DNA from 2 places in the Colwellia sp. MB3u-55 genome. Region 1 is predicted to be linked to the other one. Evidence: predicted binding sites of a transcription regulator. Region 1 holds the regulator's gene; the other holds the start of a gene.
The links. Region 1 encodes FliA, which starts transcription of late flagellar genes. Its sites were predicted from a motif close to CTAAAGNTNNNNNNNNNNNNGCCGATA; they were not measured.
Positions count from the first base shown of each region.

Region 1 (12,949 bases):
TTGAAGGCCATGAAGGGCCTGATGCTGCGGGTAAAGTTATTGAAGCCTTTGGATCGGTGGTTATTGGTGGTAACTATGCGGTTGGTTTAGTGGTTTTTGTTATCTTAATTATTATTAACTTTGTGGTTGTTACTAAAGGTGCAGGGCGTATTGCTGAAGTAACCGCGCGCTTTACCCTCGATGCTATGCCTGGTAAGCAAATGGCAATCGATGCTGATTTGAATGCTGGCTTTATTACTGCTGACCAAGCAAGAGAAAGACGTATCGAAGTCACCAGTGAAGCTGATTTCTATGGCTCTATGGATGGTGCCAGTAAGTTTGTTAAAGGTGATGCAGTTGCCGGCATATTAATTTTATTGATTAATATTATCGGTGGACTCGTTATCGGTATGGTACAGCATGATTTAAGCTTTGACAGAGCGGTTGAAATATACACCTTATTAACGATTGGTGATGGCCTAGTTGCGCAAATTCCAGGTCTACTTTTATCGGTAGGTACGGCGATTGTTGTTACGCGACAAAATACCTCTCAGGACATGGGCGAGCAAGTCAGCAGCCAATTAGGTCAAGAACGTTCTTTGTATATTGCTGCCGCCGTTATGTTTGTCATGGGGGTTATTCCGGGCATGCCACACTTTGCGTTTTTATTCTTTGCTTTCATGATCGCTGGAACCGCCTTTTTAAGTGGAAAGTACAAAATTGCCAAAGAAAAACAATTAGCGGATAAGTCAGATGCTGAGCAGGTTGAAACTCAGCAACAAGAAGCAGAAGTAAAAGACTTAGGTTGGGACGATGTTAATCATGTTGACATTATTGGCTTAGAAATTGGTTATCGCCTAATACCTCTAGTAGATAAATCTCAAGGTGGGGAACTCCTTAACCGTATTAAAGGTGTTCGTAAAAAACTTTCTCAAGAGTTTGGCTTTCTAGTGCCAGCGGTACATATTCGCGATAATCTTGATTTAGACCCTAATGTTTATCAAATATCATTAATGGGCGTCACTATCGGTGAAGCTGAAATTAGACACGATCATGAATTAGCGATAAATCCAGGGCAAGTGTTTGGCAAACTTGACGGCGTGGCAACAATCGATCCTGCTTTTGGATTAGAAGCGGTATGGATAAAACCAGCACAACGCGAACATGCACAGTCTTTAGGCTATACCGTGGTTGACTCATCGACTGTCCTTGCCACTCATTTAAGTCAAATACTGACGAATAACGCAGCACAGTTACTTGGTCATGAAGAAGTACAAAACCTTCTTGATATGCTAGGCAAAAATTACCCTAAATTAATTGAAGGGTTCATCCCAGATGTTTTATCACTGGGTACTTTGGTTAAAGTACTACAAAACCTGATGAATGAAGGTGTTGCCGTTCGTGATATGCGCAGTATTATTCAAACGTTAGTAGAGTATGGCCCTAAGTCCCAAGATCCTGAAATTTTAACCGCAGCTGTTCGTATTACCTTGCGTAAATTCATTGTTCAAGAGTTAGTGGGCCCAGTGTCTGAGGTACCTGTCATAACTTTGGCGCCAGAGTTGGAACAGATGTTGCACCAGTCCATGCAAATGGCTGGCGATGATGGTGCTGGCATTGAACCAGGTTTAGCAGAACGATTACAAAAATCACTAGCTGATGGTGCTCAACAACAAGAAATGGCGGGTGATACGCCAATATTGTTAACCTCAGGGATTTTACGAGCGGTACTGGCTAAATTTGTTAAATATACTATTCCAGGTTTGCGGGTAATTTCGTACCAAGAAATTCCAGATGATAAGCAGATAAAGATAGTCAGCGCCATAGGTCAATAATTACAATGTCAGTAATGAACAGCAGAAAATATTTGCGGTTAAATGAATCAATCATTAATAGCAATTGCAGTTGATAAGGGGTTAGTTTTGAAAATTAAACGTTTTGTAGCAAAAGATATGAGAAGTGCGCTGACACAAATCAAAGACGAGCTAGGTGCTGACGCTGTGATTATGTCAAATAAACGTGTACCTGAAGGCGTTGAATTAATGGCTGCGGTTGACAACAACGTAGAAATTAAAGCAACACAACCTGTAATGCAAAATTCTCGTGAAAACAACTCTACAGCGCAAGCAACAAAAAGTTTTGACCGTTCGATAGACAATGATGTAGTCAATATTAGACAAAATAATCCCTTGACCAGTCCTAGTGTTTCGCACAACTCTACAGCAGAAGATAGCCGCTTACCCTCAGACAGTTTAGCGGCTTTATTAAGCCGTCAAGTTCAGCAAGCACCTGCAAATATTGGTCAAGGTATTAATCAAGTTCAGCATGATAAAATTGTCCAGGCAGCCGCTAAGCTAAATAACCCTAGTAACTCAGTGCCAGTTTCAACGCCAACACCGTCAAGTAATATTGAGCAGCAATTTAAAAGCTTCACCGACCGTTTGGAGCAAAATAGCCAAGAACAAGGTGATGAACAATCAAGCGACTCCTATCAACAGCCGGTAATGAACCAAGCACAGTCTTTAGTAACCGATGGGTTACCGCCACAAAATGTAAATAACGCCGACTTAGAGAAGATGAAACACGAAATGTCTTCTATTCGTGAATTATTAGAACACCAAATTTCGGGGTTAATGTGGCAGGATATGGCGCAAAAAGATCCCACTCGCGCGATGTTGGTTAATCGACTAATGTCTTTGGGTATGAGCGAACAAGTTTCAGATCAAATTGCAGGCTATATACCAGCACAAAAAAATGACCAAGATACTTGGTTATTAGCGAAGAAATTTATCAGCCAACAAATTAATACCACTAATAATGACATTATTCATCGTGGTGGTGTGGTTTCATTAGTGGGACCTACCGGCGTAGGTAAAACAACTACCGTCGCTAAACTCGCAGCGCGGTTTGCTCAGATTCATGGCGCAGACCAAGTGGTGATGATCTCAACAGATAATTACCGTATTGCTGGATTTGAACAATTAGCTACTTACGGGCGAATTATTGGTTGTGATGTAAAGCTTGCCAGTGATGCTAAAACCTTAGATACATTGTTGCAACAGTTCTCCAAAAAGAAACTAATACTTATTGATACTGCAGGTATGGGGCAACGTGATATGCGTTTAGCTAAACACCTAACCACTTTAGTTTCTAATGCAAGGGTCAGAATTCGCAATTATTTAGTGTTAGCGGCTAATACTCAGCAACGAGTTATGCAAGAAAATGTTGATCGCTTTAAAAAAGTACCTTTAGCAGGCTGTATTTATACTAAACTTGATGAAAGCCTTAGCATAGGGGAAATAATTTCCACTTCGATTCAAAACGGTTTAGCGATAGGCTACTTAACGGATGGACAAAGAGTTCCTGAAGATATTAAAGTTGCAAATGCTGAAAAACTCGTTACGCTAGCAGATAAAATGAGCGCGAAAAATCAAATTAATAATCCAATAAATTGGCGAACAGCACCGATGAGTGCTAATACAGCTGTATTTCCATAACATGTTCTAAATATGTGATTTTAAGACTATAAAAATATGCAGAATAAATGATTATAGGGTTATACTAAATTAAATTGATGGCTATTCGTAAGAAAGTAGAGAAAGACGATAAATGAATGATCAAGCAAGTGGCTTAAGAAAAATGCAAAATTCAGCTCCGGTAAAAGTTATTGCTGTATCTGGTGGTAAAGGCGGAGTAGGTAAAACTAACGTTTCGCTTAATACCGCTATTGCACTTGGACAATTAGGACAACGAGTTTTAGTTTTAGATGCCGATTTAGGCTTGGCTAATGTCGATGTTATGCTAGGTTTGCGGGTAAAACGTAACTTATCACATGTGCTTTCTGGGGAATGTGAATTAGACGATATAATTATTGAAGGTCCCGCTGGCATTAATATCATTCCTGCTACGTCAGGTTCACAATCTATGGTCGATTTAACGCCAGCTGAACATGCGGGTTTAATTCGCGCTTTTAGTGATATGAACACAAAATTTGATGTACTTATTGTTGACACTGCAGCCGGTATTTCCGATATGGTACTAAGCTTTTGCCGTGCCTCACAAGATGTAATGTTAGTGGTCTGTGATGAACCTACCTCTATTACTGATTGCTACGCCTTAATGAAATTATTAAGTCGAGATCATGGCGTATTTAAATTTAAAGTTGTTGCCAACATGGTGAGAACACCAAGAGAAGGACAGCAACTCTTTGGTAAGCTTTCTAAAGTTACCGATCGATTTTTAGATGTTGCACTTGAACTCGTTGCGGTGATTCCATTTGACGAAAATATAAGAAATTCCGTTAGAAAACAAAAAGCAATTGTTGAAGCTTATCCACAATCGCCTGCAGCGGTTGCTTTTAAATCTTTAGCAGGTAATTTAATTAAATGGCCAGTGCCTAAAGAAGCATCAGGTCATTTAGAGTTTTTTATTGAACAATTGTTAGAACATCAATAACAATAGTAATCAGATATGAGTAGTTTGTTGAAAGTTCTTTATCTTTCCTATAATTTAGCGAGTGAGCGATAGTGGTAAAATCAAATGCTTACAGTATTCAAACTGATAAATCTGCTATAATTTCGCAGCATACAGTTTTAGTTAAAAGAATCGCTTATCATCTATTAGCAAGGTTACCTGCGAGCGTGCAGGTTGATGACCTTATCCAGTCAGGCATGATAGGCCTGCTTGAAGCGTCTAATAATTTTGATCACGGCAAAGGTGCAAGTTTTGAGACCTTTGCTGGTATCCGTATCCGTGGTGCTATGCTTGATGAAATACGCCGTGGTGACTGGACTCCCCGCTCTGTTCATAAAAATAGCCGCATGGTCAGTGAAGCGATAAAATTGCTTGAAGCAAGTTTAGGTCGTGATGTAACTGATATTGAAGTTGCTGAAAAACTTGATATTTCGTTAAATGACTACCATCATATTCTAAGTGAGGTCAGTACTGGTAAAATAATTGGTATTGAAGACTTAAGTACGGGGGCAGATGCTATATCGAATATGGAAGATGTGAATAATAACGATCCCTATGATAATTTTGAAAAAATAGTTTTTAAAAAATCGTTAACAGCATGCATTTCCACTTTACCCGAACGCGAAGCTCTAGTACTGTCACTATATTACGACGAAGAATTAAATCTTCGAGAGATTGGTCAAGTGCTTGATGTAAGTGAGTCGCGTGTTAGCCAAATTCACAGTCAAGCGATGCATAGGTTAAAAGGACGTATGCAATCTTGGCAAAGTTGAGTAGAATATACATATAATTACAATTTTAAAATGTTCTCACCGGAGGGTGCCTTGGATAAAAATATGAAAGTTCTTGTTGTTGATGATTTTTCAACGATGAGACGTATCGTCAAAAACTTGTTACGAGATTTAGGTTTCACTAACATTTCAGAAGCAGATGACGGTAGCACTGCTTTACCGATGTTAAAAGAAGGCTCTTTTGACTTTGTTGTAACTGATTGGAATATGCCAGGTATGCAAGGTATTGATTTGCTCAAAGCCATCCGTGCCGATGCAAAATTATCACATATCCCAGTTTTGCTGATCACTGCTGAAGCCAAAAAAGAACAAATTGTGATGGCGGCTCAAGCGGGTGTTAATGGCTATATTGTAAAACCATTTACCGCAGCGACGTTAAACGCCAAGCTAGATAAAATATTTCAACGCTTAGGTTAATTCATTAATTAGATAGATAATTAATTAATCTAAACGTGAGGTTTTTGCATGAGTGCGAATACAAATGTGCATGTTTCTTTGGAAGAAGCAAAGCTATTGGTCGAATATTTAGAAAGTGGTCAACAAGACAAGGCAGATGAATTAATTGCTGAAATTCAAAATCCAATTAATTCTGAATTGTTTGTTGAAATAGGCAAGCTGACTCGTCAACTACATGACTCATTAAATAATTTTCAATTAGATTCTAGGTTAAATGATTTAGCGACAGCAGATATCCCCGATGCTCAAGAACGTCTAAATTACGTTATAACGCGAACGGAAGAAGCTGCTAATAAAACCATGGATGCTGTAGAATCTATTTTTCCCGTTGTGGATACAATACAAAAGCAAATAAAGGCTGTTAATCCGTTATGGCAAAAATTAATGCATAACAAATTGGAATTAACCGAATTTAAAAGTTTATGTGTTGATATAGATTTATTATTAAAAACGACAGATAGAGAATCAGTGCGTATGCATGATTTAATGACTGATGTTTTGATGGCGCAAGATTTTCAAGATTTAACCGGACAAGTTATTCGTAAAGTTATTGATCTAGTTCGTGAAGTAGAGGATAGCTTAATTGGTATGCTAACCGCTTTTGGTATTACGACAGATAGTAATGCAGAACGAAGTAAACCTAAAGTAGGTGATAACTTAGTTGAAGGCCCGATCGTTAATGCAGCACAACGTGATGATGTTGTCGCTGACCAAGATGATGTTGATGACCTTTTATCAAGTTTAGGATTTTAATAGGAGTTGCTGGATGTCATTTGAGCAAGATGAAGAGATTCTTCAGGATTTTTTAATAGAAGCTGGAGAAATACTTGAAACGCTTTCGGAACAACTCGTAGAACTTGAAAACGACCCTGATAATGCCGAATTATTAAATGCTATTTTTAGAGGATTTCACACCGTTAAAGGTGGGGCTGGTTTTTTAGCATTACATAATTTAGTTGACGTATGTCATGGCGCGGAAAATATTTTCGATCTGTTACGTACCAACCAACGTAGTGTTAGTGCCAGCTTAATGGATGTTATTTTACAAGCGCTTGATGTTGTAAATGAAATGTTTGTACAAGTTCAAAACGGCGAAAAACTTGATAAAGCAGATGCTCAATTACTTGCAGAACTGCATCGTTTAAGCCAACCCGAAGGCAAAGATCAAGTGCCTGCGCCAGTAGCTGTTGAAGCAGTCGCTACTCATGAAAGCGAAAGCTTTTCTTCTAGCGACGAAATGTCAGAAGATGAATTTGAACGGCTTCTTGACGAACTCCATGGTGGTGGCTCAGCTTCAACGCCAGCACATGCAGCAACAGCAACGTCTTCAGACAGCAATGATATTTCAGATGACGAATTTGAATCCTTGCTTGATGAACTTCACGGTCAAGGGGCTTTTTCGCCCGAAGTCGCTGCTAATAATTCAAGTAAGCCATCTTCATCAAATAGCGGTTCATCAGATGAAATAAGTGACGATGACTTTGAAGCCTTATTAGACGAATTACATGGTCAAGGTCAAGCGCCAAAATTATCGGTTACTCCAGCACCTAGCGCACCAACACCAACTCCTGTTGCTCAAACACCAGCCGCGAAGACAGCAATTGTAGCGCCTGCAGCTAAACCTGTCGCTAAAGCGCCAGTACCAGAAAAAGCACCTGCTAAAGCAATGCAGGGTGAAACGACTGTTAGAGTTGACACTAAACGTCTTGATCAAATTATGAATATGGTGGGTGAGCTTGTTTTAGTGAGAAATCGCTTATCAAGTTTAGGCTTAACTAAAGAGGATGAAGATTTAACAAAAGCTGTTTCTAATCTTGATGCGGTAACGACTGATTTGCAAGGTGCGGTAATGAAAACCCGTATGCAGCCAATCAAAAAAGTCTTTGGACGATTTCCTCGAGTTGTTCGAGATTTAGCGCGCAGTTTAGATAAAGAAATTAAATTAGTCCTTAAAGGTGAAGAAACCGATCTGGATAAAAACCTTGTTGAGGCACTCGCTGATCCATTAGTGCATTTGGTGCGAAACTCTGTAGATCACGGTATAGAAATGCCCGATAAGCGCGAAGCATTAGGTAAACCAAGAGAAGGTGTCGTGGTGCTTTCTGCTTCTCAAGAGGGTGATCATATATTATTAACCATCAAAGATGATGGTGCTGGCATGAATGCAGAAAAGCTCAAAGAAATTGCGATTACTCGTGGAGTTCTAGATGTTGATTCAGCTGCTAGAATGACAGATAAAGAAGCTTTTAGTTTGATTTTTGCTCCAGGGTTCTCTACCAAGACTGAGATTTCAGAAGTTTCAGGCCGTGGTGTTGGCATGGATGTAGTCAAGACTAAAATTACCCAGTTAAACGGAACGGTAAGTATAGATTCTGAAATGGGCGTAGGTACAATCTTAGAGATTAAAGTACCGTTAACGTTAGCTATTTTACCGACATTAATGGTTATTGTTGGTAAACAAACATTTGCCTTGCCACTTGCTGGTGTCAATGAAATATTTCATCTTGATTTAACCACGACCAACGTTGTTGATGGACAACTAACCATTATTGTTCGTAAAAAGGCGATACCACTCTTTTACTTAGATAAGTGGTTAGTTCGTGATTTTGTTGAAAAGCCAAGAGAAAAAGGTCATGTGGTCATCGTTCAATTGGGCAATCAGCAAGTTGGCTTTGTGGTCGACAGTTTAATTGGTCAAGAAGAGGTGGTGATAAAACCACTCGACCGTTTATTACACGGCACACCAGGTATGGCTGGCGCAACAATTACCAGCGATGGTGGTATCGCGTTAATTATTGATGTACCTAACATGCTGAAGTTTTACGCAAAAAAATCTGTTGTTAATAAAAGATTACGCTCTTAACGCATAATAAAGCCCTACTAAATTTTATTAGGGCTTTTTCATTCATAATAACAAATGAGATAATAAATGCCCTATAAGGTGTTGGTTGTTGATGACTCGAGTTTCTTTAGACGTCGAGTTACCGATATTTTAAATAAAGATCCGAACCTTACTGTTATTGATGTTGCTGTAAATGGTAAAGATGCTGTTGAAAAGGCTGTGTCTTTAAAGCCTGATGTGATCACCATGGATATAGAAATGCCATTACTTAATGGTATTGAAGCTGTGAAACAAATAATGGCAAAAGCACCAACATCAATCTTAATGTTTTCATCGCTCACTCATCAAGGTGCTAATGCGACCCTCGAGGCCTTAGAAGCTGGAGCACTTGATTTTCTCCCGAAAAAATTTAGTGAAATAGCCAAAACAACTGATGATGCGGGTAGTGTGCTGCGTCAACGAGTGGTTCAATTAGCTAAGACTAACGGTTTATTGAAAAGAAAACTGGCAGTAAAAGCACACGCGTCAAGAATTAGCCTCTCTTCAACGGCTACTAAACCTGTAAATCAATTCGAAATTCAATCGAGAACTCCGCTGCGTACAACTAAAACTGAACCGCATCAAAGCGAAAGTATTCGCAGTCAGGTTGTTAAAAGAAGCTCAGGTAAAAGTTATCAACTACTCGCTATAGGTACATCAACGGGGGGGCCAATTGCCTTACAAAAAATATTAACGCAATTGCCGCAAAACTTTCCGTTACCCATTATTTTAATACAGCATATGCCCGCTGCTTTTACTTTTGCTTTTGCCAATCGTTTAAATACCTTGTGCAATATTAATGTCAAGGAAGCAGAAGATGGGGATATTTTAAAACCTGGTTGCGCTTACCTAGCGCCTGGTGGCAGGCAAATGATTATTGACGGCACGCCAAAATTAGCAAAATTAAAAATTATAGAAGATAAGTCTGAAAAGATTGCTTTTAAACCAAGTGTTGATGTGAGTTTTGGCTCAGCAGCTAAAGTATTTGGTGGCTCAGTATTGGGTGTTGTACTGACCGGTATGGGCTCTGATGGTCGAGAAGGTGCTCGCATGCTAAAAGGTAAAGGAGCGACAATATGGGCACAAGATGAAGCTTCTTGTGTGGTTTATGGTATGCCGCAAGCCGTTACCGTTGCCGGTATTTCTGTTTTATCTTTAGCATTAGAAGATATCAGCCAAAGTATTATCAAGGAAGTTGACCATGGATAAGTTAACCGTTGCTGGGCTTTTTGTCGCAATTACTGCCATATATTTAGGTTTTATTCTTGACGGTGGCTCCCTTGCTGCGTTATTTGAGTTACCTGCCTTTATCATTGTCTTTGGCGGTACTTTAGGGGCTGTAATGTTACAATCATCTTCAGTGCAATTTTTTCATGCGTTGTCTTTATTAAAGTGGATATTTTATCCACCAAAGTATGATATCAACCAAGGCATTGATTCGATAGTTTCTTGGTCTGAAAAAGCACGAGAATCTGGATATTTATCACTGGAAAATATTGCCGAAGAAGAACAAGATTTTTATACCAATAAAGCGCTAAACTTATTAGTTGATGGTATAGAAGTAGACAATTTGCGTGTCTCATTAGAATTAGATTTAGATCTTTATCGCGAGCATAATTTGCGCTCTGCTCATGTTTTTGAGTCTATGGGCGGCTACAGTCCTACCATAGGTATTTTAGGAGCGGTACTTGGCCTCATTCATGCGATGAGTAACCTTACCGATCCAACTTTACTGGGGCAAGGCATTGCAACAGCTTTTATTGCGACTATTTACGGTGTCGGTTTTGCCAATTTAATTTACCTACCCGTTGCTAATAAAATAAAGGCTATTATACACCAGCAAACGATGTACCGCGAAATGATTGCTGAAGGCCTTATCTCTATTGCATTAGCAGAAAATCCACATGCCATTGAAAACAAGTTGTCGGCCTTTCGGTTAGAGCAATGAACCACTTAAGGAAACGCCGACATTCAGTCGAAAATGATAATGTCGACAGATGGTTAGTTTCATATGCCGATTATATGACCTTGCTCTTCGCTTTATTTGTTGTCTTATATGCGATGGCAATGGTTAATGACGAGCCCTTTGAATCTGCGACAGAATCGATAGGTAAAGTTTTTCAAGCCAATGATAAATTACCGAAAAATCGGGGGCATGGTGAGGACATCCTCGATGTTAACACCTCAAAAACGAATAAGCGCTTGTATGGCAATGGTATTTTAGATGTGGCTGGCCCTGAACTTTTTGACGGTGAGAAAACACTATCTAATGTTTCTGACAGTCAGGTAGGCACTAATCTAACGTCACTAGAAAAAGAATTACATACCGCCTTGTTCGAATTAATCGAATCAGGTTATGCGCAACTGCAGATTGATGGCGATTGGTTAGAAATAGAATTAAACAGCGGTATGCTTTTCCCCAGTGGCTCATCATCAGCAACCAACAACGCGACAACAATACTTGCGGTTATTTATGATGTAATTGGTTCTTCCAGTAATTTTATTCGTGTAAGGGGCTATACTGATAACGAACCAATTAATACTGAGATATTTTCTTCTAATTGGGAATTATCAGTTTCTAGAGCAACTGCTATTTTAAGAGTGCTTGAATACTTATCCCTTGACCCTGCTCGAATGGCCATTGAGGGTTATGGGCAATATTACCCACGAGAAGATAATGAAACAGCACAAGGGCGCGCTCAAAACCGTCGTGTTGTTATTGCTATATCAAAGTATGGTTTAGAAAAGTCAAATTTACTTGCGACCCCTACCATCAGCATTAAAGACGTCGAAGCTATAAAGCAGATAGATAATGGTGATGAGGATAATGAAATACGTATCATAAGACTTGATAACGGTGGCATTAGAATTACAACACGAGAAGATGACAACCCCTCTTCTGAGCAGAACAATAATTAGCATAACGAAATAAGTAGGTTAGCAACTTGGTAGTATGGACCGTAGCAAATCAAAAAGGTGGCGTTGGTAAAACCACAACAACAATCTCCTTAGGTGGGTTATTAGCTGAGCAGGGCTATAAAGTGTTGTTGGTAGATACTGATCCCCATGCTTCTTTGAGTTATTATTTTGGTATCGAATCTGAAGATCTTGAGTTAAGTGTTTACGATTTATTTGTTCAAGTTTCAACCAAAGAACAAATAATGCAAAGCTTATGTCCAACGAAATACGACAATATAGATATACTCCCGGCAACTATGGGCTTAGCCACTTTAGACCGTTCACTCGGTAATAAAGGTGGTATGGGCTTAGTGTTGAAAAAAGCGATGATAAAAATAGCCGATGAATATGATTATGTCTTAATCGATTGCCCACCGATTTTAGGTGTGCTGATGGTGAATGCTTTGGCGGCATCGCAACGTATTATTGTGCCAGTGCAGACTGAGTTCTTAGCCTTGAAAGGCTTAGACCGCATGATGAAAACAATGGATATTATGCAAGTTGAGCAAGATAAGCCGTTTAAATATACCATAGTGCCGACCATGTTTGATAAACGTACTAAAGCATCATTACTGACCTATAGAAAGTTACAAGAGTTATACGATGATAGTGTTTGGGCTGGTGTTATACCTGTCGATACTAATTTTAGAAATGCCAGTTATGCAATGCAGGTACCTTCAGATTACGCACCGTTAACACGTGGTGTTAGTGCATATAAAAAACTACTAAGCAGTTTATTAGAACTGCAAAAATTAGGTTAATTGTCCAATGGCAAAGTCACTCGCTGCAAGTAAGAAACTAATGCAGAATTATTTATCAGAATTGTTGACTGAAGATCAGCAAGAATCTGACCTGCCAATTATTGCTGTAAAAGCAAAATATCAGCAACCGTTAGAAAAACTTTTGCAAAAAATTGATATTACTGAGCGTATTGCCGACCCAGTAGATGAACCTGTTTATACTGTAAAAAGTTCTGTGAAAGATGAACGACCTAAAATAGTTGAAGAAAAAGTTCAGGAAAAAGTCAAAGAAAAAACACCATTGACTCTTGATGAACCGCTTAAGACAAGAAAAAGTGATCAGCCATTAATTGTTCATCAGAGTAAGAATTATCGAAAGGGTAGTTTTCAAGCGATGTTCTTTAATGTTGCGGGTTTAACGATTGCAGTACCCTTGATTGAATTGGGGGGCATACATAACGAAGACAAGACAACGAGTCTCATGGGTAAGCCTAAATGGTTTACCGGTGTTATGTTACATCGAGATGAGAAAATTAACGTAGTGAATACCGCTTTATGGGTAATGCCAGAAAAATGTGACGAAGCGTTAATAAATTCGTTAAACTATCAATATATTGTCATGCTAGGTAATAGTCATTGGGGATTATCGGCGGAAACATTAGTCGATACAG
Region 1 is NZ_JACGUS010000122.1:156,421-169,369, reverse strand. It holds gene flhA (flagellar biosynthesis protein FlhA) at 1-1,814, shown strand, start outside; gene flhF (flagellar biosynthesis protein FlhF) at 1,902-3,476, shown strand; gene H4J66_RS16920 (MinD/ParA family protein) at 3,589-4,434, shown strand; gene H4J66_RS16915 (RNA polymerase sigma factor FliA) at 4,506-5,225, shown strand; gene cheY (chemotaxis response regulator CheY) at 5,277-5,660, shown strand; gene H4J66_RS16905 (protein phosphatase CheZ) at 5,709-6,452, shown strand; gene H4J66_RS16900 (chemotaxis protein CheA) at 6,466-8,562, shown strand; gene H4J66_RS16895 (chemotaxis response regulator protein-glutamate methylesterase) at 8,629-9,789, shown strand; gene H4J66_RS16890 (flagellar motor protein) at 9,782-10,528, shown strand; gene H4J66_RS16885 (flagellar motor protein MotB) at 10,525-11,499, shown strand; gene H4J66_RS16880 (ParA family protein) at 11,526-12,299, shown strand; gene H4J66_RS16875 (chemotaxis protein CheW) at 12,307-12,949, shown strand, end outside.

Region 2 (6,809 bases), on a different contig from region 1:
ATTAACAAAGTATTCAATGGTGTTACCGCCATTGGTTTGTTGCATAATTGCTTGACCAATATGAATGATTTCAGCCGCATTTTCACCAAAACAATGAATACCTAAAATTTCTTTAGTTTCGCTGTGAAAAAGTATCTTCAGTGAACCGACTAAACTATTTGATATTTGTGCTCTTGCTAAATGTTTGAACTGGGCGCGACCAACCTCATACGGAATTTTTGCCGCGGTCAGTTCTTGTTCTGTCTTACCAACAGAGCTTATCTCTGGAATCGTGTAGATACCTGTAGGAATATCAGCAATAAGTTTTGCTGTACTTTGGTGATCTATCATCGCTGAAGCCGCTAACCGGCCTTGATCATAAGCGGCACTGGCTAAGCTTGGGTAACCAATGACATCACCTACCGCATATATATTGTCGACACTGGTTTGATATTGATCGTTGACTTTTAGTTGCCCACGCCCATCTGCTGATAACCCTGCATTTTCAACTTTTAAGTCGGCGGTATTACCTGTTCGCCCATTAGCAAAGAGTAAACAGTCGGCGCGCATTTTTTTACCCGATTCTAAATGAACAACCACAGAGTCGTCGGATGCTTCAACTCGTGCAATCGCTTCGCCATGACGGATCACTACACCATTATTCCATAAGTGGTAGCTGAGTGAATCAGACATTTCAGCATCCAAAAAAGAAAGCAGTCTATCTCGGGTATTAATTAAATCTACCTTTACACCTAAACCTCTAAATATAGAGGCGTATTCGGAACCAATAACACCAGCACCATAAATAATGATAGAACGGGGATCATGCTTAAGCGATAAGATGGTATCTGAGTCATAGACTCGCGGATGGTTAAAATCAATATCTTTAGGTCGATAGGGATGTGAACCCGTAGCAATAACAATTTGCTTTGCCGTAATTTGCTCAATAGCGCCTTCGTTATTCACTATTCTAAGCGTATGGGCATCAATAAAAGATGCTTCACCCGAAATCAGTTCAACGCGGTTACGATCATAAAAGCCACTGCGTAACTGAACTTGTTTACGAATAACCGAAGAGGCATGTTTAAGAATAGCTGGGAACGTTAAGTGTTTTGCTTTTTCATGCCCTCTAAAAAGTGGACTCGCGTTATACTCAATGAGTCGGCTAACACTTTGACGTAAAGCTTTTGAAGGAATAGTTCCCCAATGCGTACAACCACCGCCAACGTCTTTATATCGTTCAACAATAGCAACACGTTTTTCTTTTTTAGATAGCTCCATAGCCGTACCTTCGCCACCGGGTCCGGTACCTATAATTATTGCATCGTAATCGTAATCGTTATTTGTTTTCTTCTTCGTTTTAGCTTTATTTTGAGTTGCCAAAATCTTGCCTTAAATTCCTACTAAGATAAAAAAATTTTAGCAGGAATTTAGACGTCTGACCATGTAAAAGCTTATTAATCTAAGGGGTTTATGCCAGTTGGGTTAATAAGCGTTGAAAATGCTGTTGTTGGTCTGCCAAGTGCTGCTTAAATTCTTGGTATTGCGCTGCTAATTCAGAGCTCTCAACGTCGGCGATTAATTTATCGCGCCTACTGGCAAGTAATTTTTTACGCACATCATAGTAGTCATTAATTCTACTAATGAGTAAATCATATTCTTGCTGTAGTTTTTCTCGCATTTGTTCCGCATTTGGATGAGAGAGTAACTTCTTCTGGCTACGTTTAAGTACCATAGCTAAGCGCGCTTTTTCAATTTTGTCATCTGGGTAAGTCCGCAGTTTTGAGGTAAGCTTCAAAAATTCACAACCTTTAATCAACCATTTAGTTGGATCAAACTGCCACCAACGAATGCCGTTACGATAATCATTTTCAAAAATATGATGATAGTTATGATAGCCCTCACCAAAGGTTAAAAAAGCAAGAAAGCCATTATCTCGTGCAGTATTTCTTTCTGTGTAAGTTTGTTTCCCCCAGATATGTGCCAAAGAATTAATGAAAAAAGTAGTGTGATGGCTTAACACTAGTCGCAAGAAACCGACTAAAAGTAAACTACTAATAATATCGCCGTGCCATAAACCAAATAAAATAGGTACACCAAAGTTCATCAATATTGTTAGCAACAAATAATTTCTGTGCTGCCACATTACAATAGCGTCTTTTTGTAAATCACGGGTATTGTCGTAATTAGCATATCGATGCGCTTGATACTCACGCAGCATCCAACCGATATGTGAATACCAAAAGCCTTTTTTAGCTGAATAGGGATCTTTGTCATTATTATCGACATGCTTATGATGAACTCTATGATCAGAAGCCCAATGTAATATACTATTTTGTAAGGCAAATGCACCACCTAGTGCAAAAATGAAACGTAGCGAAGCATGTGCTTGATAGCTTTTGTGCGACCATAATCGGTGATAGCCAGCAGTAATAGACATACCACAATAGATAAAGCAGCATAGTGCTACTACAAGTTCAGTGGTATCAAAACCGTGTGTTATTGCACGATACGGGACGCCAATTGCGGCAACTAAAAAGGTAATTAAAAACACACTAAAATTTAGCCAAACGATTTTAGGTTTATTCATGTAATAAGAATTCCATCAGTAAAAAAACAAACACTAAGTAAATTATTTCAGTGTACACGTGTACTCTATTTTAACTTTGATCACTTTTCAGTCAAGGTAATTTTTATTAAATTTTTTATCTTTAATCGATAATACTGTATTTAAATGTCGATGTTAGTGATCAAGTTTCTAGTAAATAGATGAAAATTCAGTATGATATAAACAGGCTAAAGTATAGGTTAATGAAGTCATGAGCGGGATCCGGGCACAGCAAAAAGAAAAAACACGTCGGCAATTAATTGATGCTGCTCTTGGGCAGTTAAGTAGTGAGCGTAGCTTTTCGAGTTTAAGCTTACGGGAAGTCGCTAAAGAGGCTGGCTTAGCACCAACATCATTTTATCGACATTTCTCTGATATGAACGAACTAGGTTTAACGCTGGTCGATGAAGCGGGTTTAACTTTGCGTCAATTAATGCGACAAGCTCGCCAACGTATTGAAAAAGGCGGTTCTGTCATTCAAATATCTGTCGTCACCTTTATGGAGTTTATTGAAAGTAATGGTAATATATTTCGCTTATTATTACGAGAGCGTTCTGGAACATCAGCTGCTTTTCGAGCGGCGGTAAATCGAGAAGTGCGTTATTTCACTTTAGAATTATGTGATTATCTACAGCAAGCAAATAAGTTGAATGCAGATGTGGCTTTTTTACAAGCCGATGCAGCGGTGACTATCGTATTTAGTGCTGGTTCTGATGCGTTAGATGTTGATAAAGAGGATCGTCGACAAATATCAATGCGAACCATTCAGCAGCTGCGCTTTATAGCACGGGGAGCTGCTGAATTTAGCAATAGGGGAGTAAAAAAGTAAAAATTTTACTTTTTACGTGAAAGTATCACACCTGTTTCAACATGGTGGGTATATGGAAACTGATCAAATAACGCAAATTTTTCAATATTGTGTGTCTTTATTAGTTCAACTAAGTTTTCTTTTAATGTCTCAGGATTACATGAGATATAGACAATACGTTCAAATCGGCTAACTAACTCTACGCTATCAGGGTCAAGGCCTGCTCTTGGTGGATCAACTAATACGGTATCGTAATTATAGCTTTTGAGATCGAAACCTTCTAAACGACGAAATACTCGCTCACCGTTCATGGCTTGACTAAAGTCTTCACTGGACATTCTTATTATATCAACATTGGTTAACTGGTTTGCGGCGATATTATTTTGTGCTGATTTTACTGACGTTTTCGATATTTCAGTCCCTAAAACCCGATCAAAGTTTTCAGCGAGTGCGATACTAAAGTTACCATTACCACAATAGAGTTCTATTAAGTCACCATCGATATTTTGTGTGCCTTGCTTTGCCCAAAGTAGCATTTGCTCATTAACGTGCCCATTAGGCTGTGTAAAACTATTTTCTACTTGCTCGTAGATATAAGTTTTATCGCCAACAGTTAACTTCTCAGTGACATAATCTTTATCAAGGATAAATTTTTGTTTTTTAGCACGGCCAATAATATCAACAGGGGCTATTGCTGAAAGGGTCGTTTTTAGTGTTGCTGCATCACTTAGCCACTCTTCATCTAATTGTCGATGATACAACAAGCTTATTAAAAGCTCGCCACTGAGTGTTGATAAAAAATCGACTTGAAATAATCGATGACGAAGTGAAGGTTTATCTTTAATTTCGTCAAGCAAGGCTTTCATGGCTTGATTAATTAGTTTACTGGCAACGGGGAAAGTGTCGACGCGATACTTTTCTTTCGTTTCACTATTAAACATAATATAAAATAAGTCATCATTGTCATGCCAGACTCTAAACTCTGCTCTTAATCTATAGTTTAATGGCTCTGATCGAAAAACATCAAAATTTGGTAAGTCAAAATCACTAAACAATTTAGCGATATCATCCTGTTTGTTATCAAGTTGTTTATCATAAAATTGTGGTGCAATGTGACTAAACATATATAAGCCTTAAACGTAGAAAAAATTAAACAATATTATACTCAACTATAGTGAGTATTACAGAGGCGCTGAGTTTAGCGATTGTGATTACTTTGTCTAGTCATTTGTCTATAATTTTCTTACAAGAGACTGAGTTTTTCCTAAAGTTTTACGAAAAAATGCCGATATAATAGCCATATTAAATTTAAGGATCTTTAGATCTTTGATTGTGTCTAATTAAAATTTAATTAGACACCGGAGAGTAACAATGAATAAAATTGATAATCAGACAAGGTTGCCGAATTATGTAGGGAAAAGTCGTAAAAGTGAACCAGCAAATAATGAAGTCGTTAAACGAGAAATGCCAGCAGAGTCAGTTAATACACTGGCATTAAACCATCGTGCTGCCATTACAATGAAAATTATATCTCAATCAATTTCTAGTCAGATTTCAGCAAATTTTCAAAAGATTACCGATAGACCACAAGCAACTAATGTAGTGATGAGTGATATCAGCAAAACAGCGTTAAGTGAAAGCGAACCAGCAACTAGCCTTTTTGATTTCGAAGCAGTGGTTCGTAATGTTATGGACTTTGTTAGCTCTAGTATTTTAGCTGCCCAAGCAAATGGAGTGAGTGAGGATAAGTTGAAAGAGATGTTTGAGCAGGGGCGTGCTGGGGCGAATTTAGGTATTGATCAAGCAAAAGGCGATTTAAAAGATCTCGCCATGCTTGACGATGACTTAAACCAAGGTATAGAAAAAAGTCGTACGCTTATTAATAAGGGGATTGACGACCTTTATGAACAAATGTTTCCTCCAGCCAATAAATCGAATGAGAAGATAGCGGAGTTAACGCCAAGTATCAGGTCTACAGCAATTGATAGCGAATTATACACAAGCAATTCAAAAGGTAGTGAGCTGAGTATTACCACTACTGACGGTGATGTCGTTTCAATATCATTTAGCGAATTACAAGAATATGCCAGTAAAGAAGCTTACCAGTATCAAGAGAGTAGCCAAGGGGGATCGACAAATTATAGTAGTACCAGTAGTCAGTATCATGAAATTAACTTTTCTTATAGCGTAGAGGGGGAACTTGATAATGATGAAAAAGCAGCCATCGAAGCATTAATTAAAGACGTAAATTCACTACAAAAAGACTTCTTTAATGGCGATGTTAATAAAGCTTTTGAAAAAGCAGTTGAACTTAGCTTTGATAATAAACAGATAACTAGTTTTAGTATGGACTTGCAGCAAACAAAAACCAGTTATGTTAGCCAAGCGTATACAGCAGTTGCAGAGTTGGATGATAAATTAGCGCCTAGTGTCGGAAAAGACCTGAGGCCTTTAATTGACTTTTTAGATCAGTTTAACCAGCTACAAGAACAAGCAGATAAAATATTGTCTAAGAATGATGATGCTTTTGGTCAGTTACTTGATGCGGTCTTTAAAGCTGAGTTTGGTGACGATAAAGTCGCTAAAGAAAAGTTCGATAAAGTAATAGATACGGTTAGGTCTGACAACATTAAGCTCTAATAGATAAAATAAACCCACGCTAACGTGGGTTTATTTAGGAAAACTTACCAAGAATAATGGTTATTCTTCTTCGAGACTTTTTTCTGGACGTTCCTTCGCTTCACGAACTTTCAAAGTACGCTGCTGAAATTCAGTATCATTAAGCGATGTAACAGCCGCATCAGCCGCATCAGCTGACATTTCAACAAAACCAAAACCACGACGCTTTCCAGTATGTTTATCTTTCATTAAACGAACAGAATGAACTTGACCATGTTCAGAGAATAACTCTCTGATCGATGATTCATTTGCTCGGTAAGGTAGATTCCCTACATATAACGTTTTTATTTCTTCATCAGCACTTTCTGCAGTAGTTGATGAACCTATAAGTGGCGCAATAAAAGTACTTACTAAAACTAATATCGCAGTAATTTCTGGTGAGCTGCCAATAACAGTTGATAAAATGTAAGCAATTACAGCAAATATTACTGCGACGATAAATGTTAACCCTTGAGGAGACTTCATATATGAATACCTAATTATTATTTTAAATTCTAAATTAAAAAACTAAATTGCAATGTCCCTGCTACCCAGCCTTGAATATTGTACAAAGTACAAAGTTGTAAAAAAGATAAGTGTAATTTATATGCAAATAACACCTTACTTATATTAAGCAAAAAATAAAAAGTTTACTACACTAAATAAGCATATTAATTAAAAGCACTATTTTAGTGCTTATATAAGCCACTTTAAGTGGATTATTATATAGGAGGAATATAATTGCTGATGTTTTTT
Region 2 is NZ_JACGUS010000116.1:297,805-304,613, forward strand. It holds gene sthA (Si-specific NAD(P)(+) transhydrogenase) at 1-1,362, opposite strand, end outside; gene H4J66_RS13305 (fatty acid desaturase) at 1,451-2,569, opposite strand; gene fabR (HTH-type transcriptional repressor FabR) at 2,799-3,416, shown strand; gene trmA (tRNA (uridine(54)-C5)-methyltransferase TrmA) at 3,422-4,519, opposite strand; gene H4J66_RS13320 (DUF5610 domain-containing protein) at 4,767-6,035, shown strand; gene H4J66_RS13325 (RNA-binding protein) at 6,096-6,539, opposite strand.
Region 2: the regulator FliA is predicted to act here: its motif matches at 4,660-4,686, upstream of H4J66_RS13320 (DUF5610 domain-containing protein).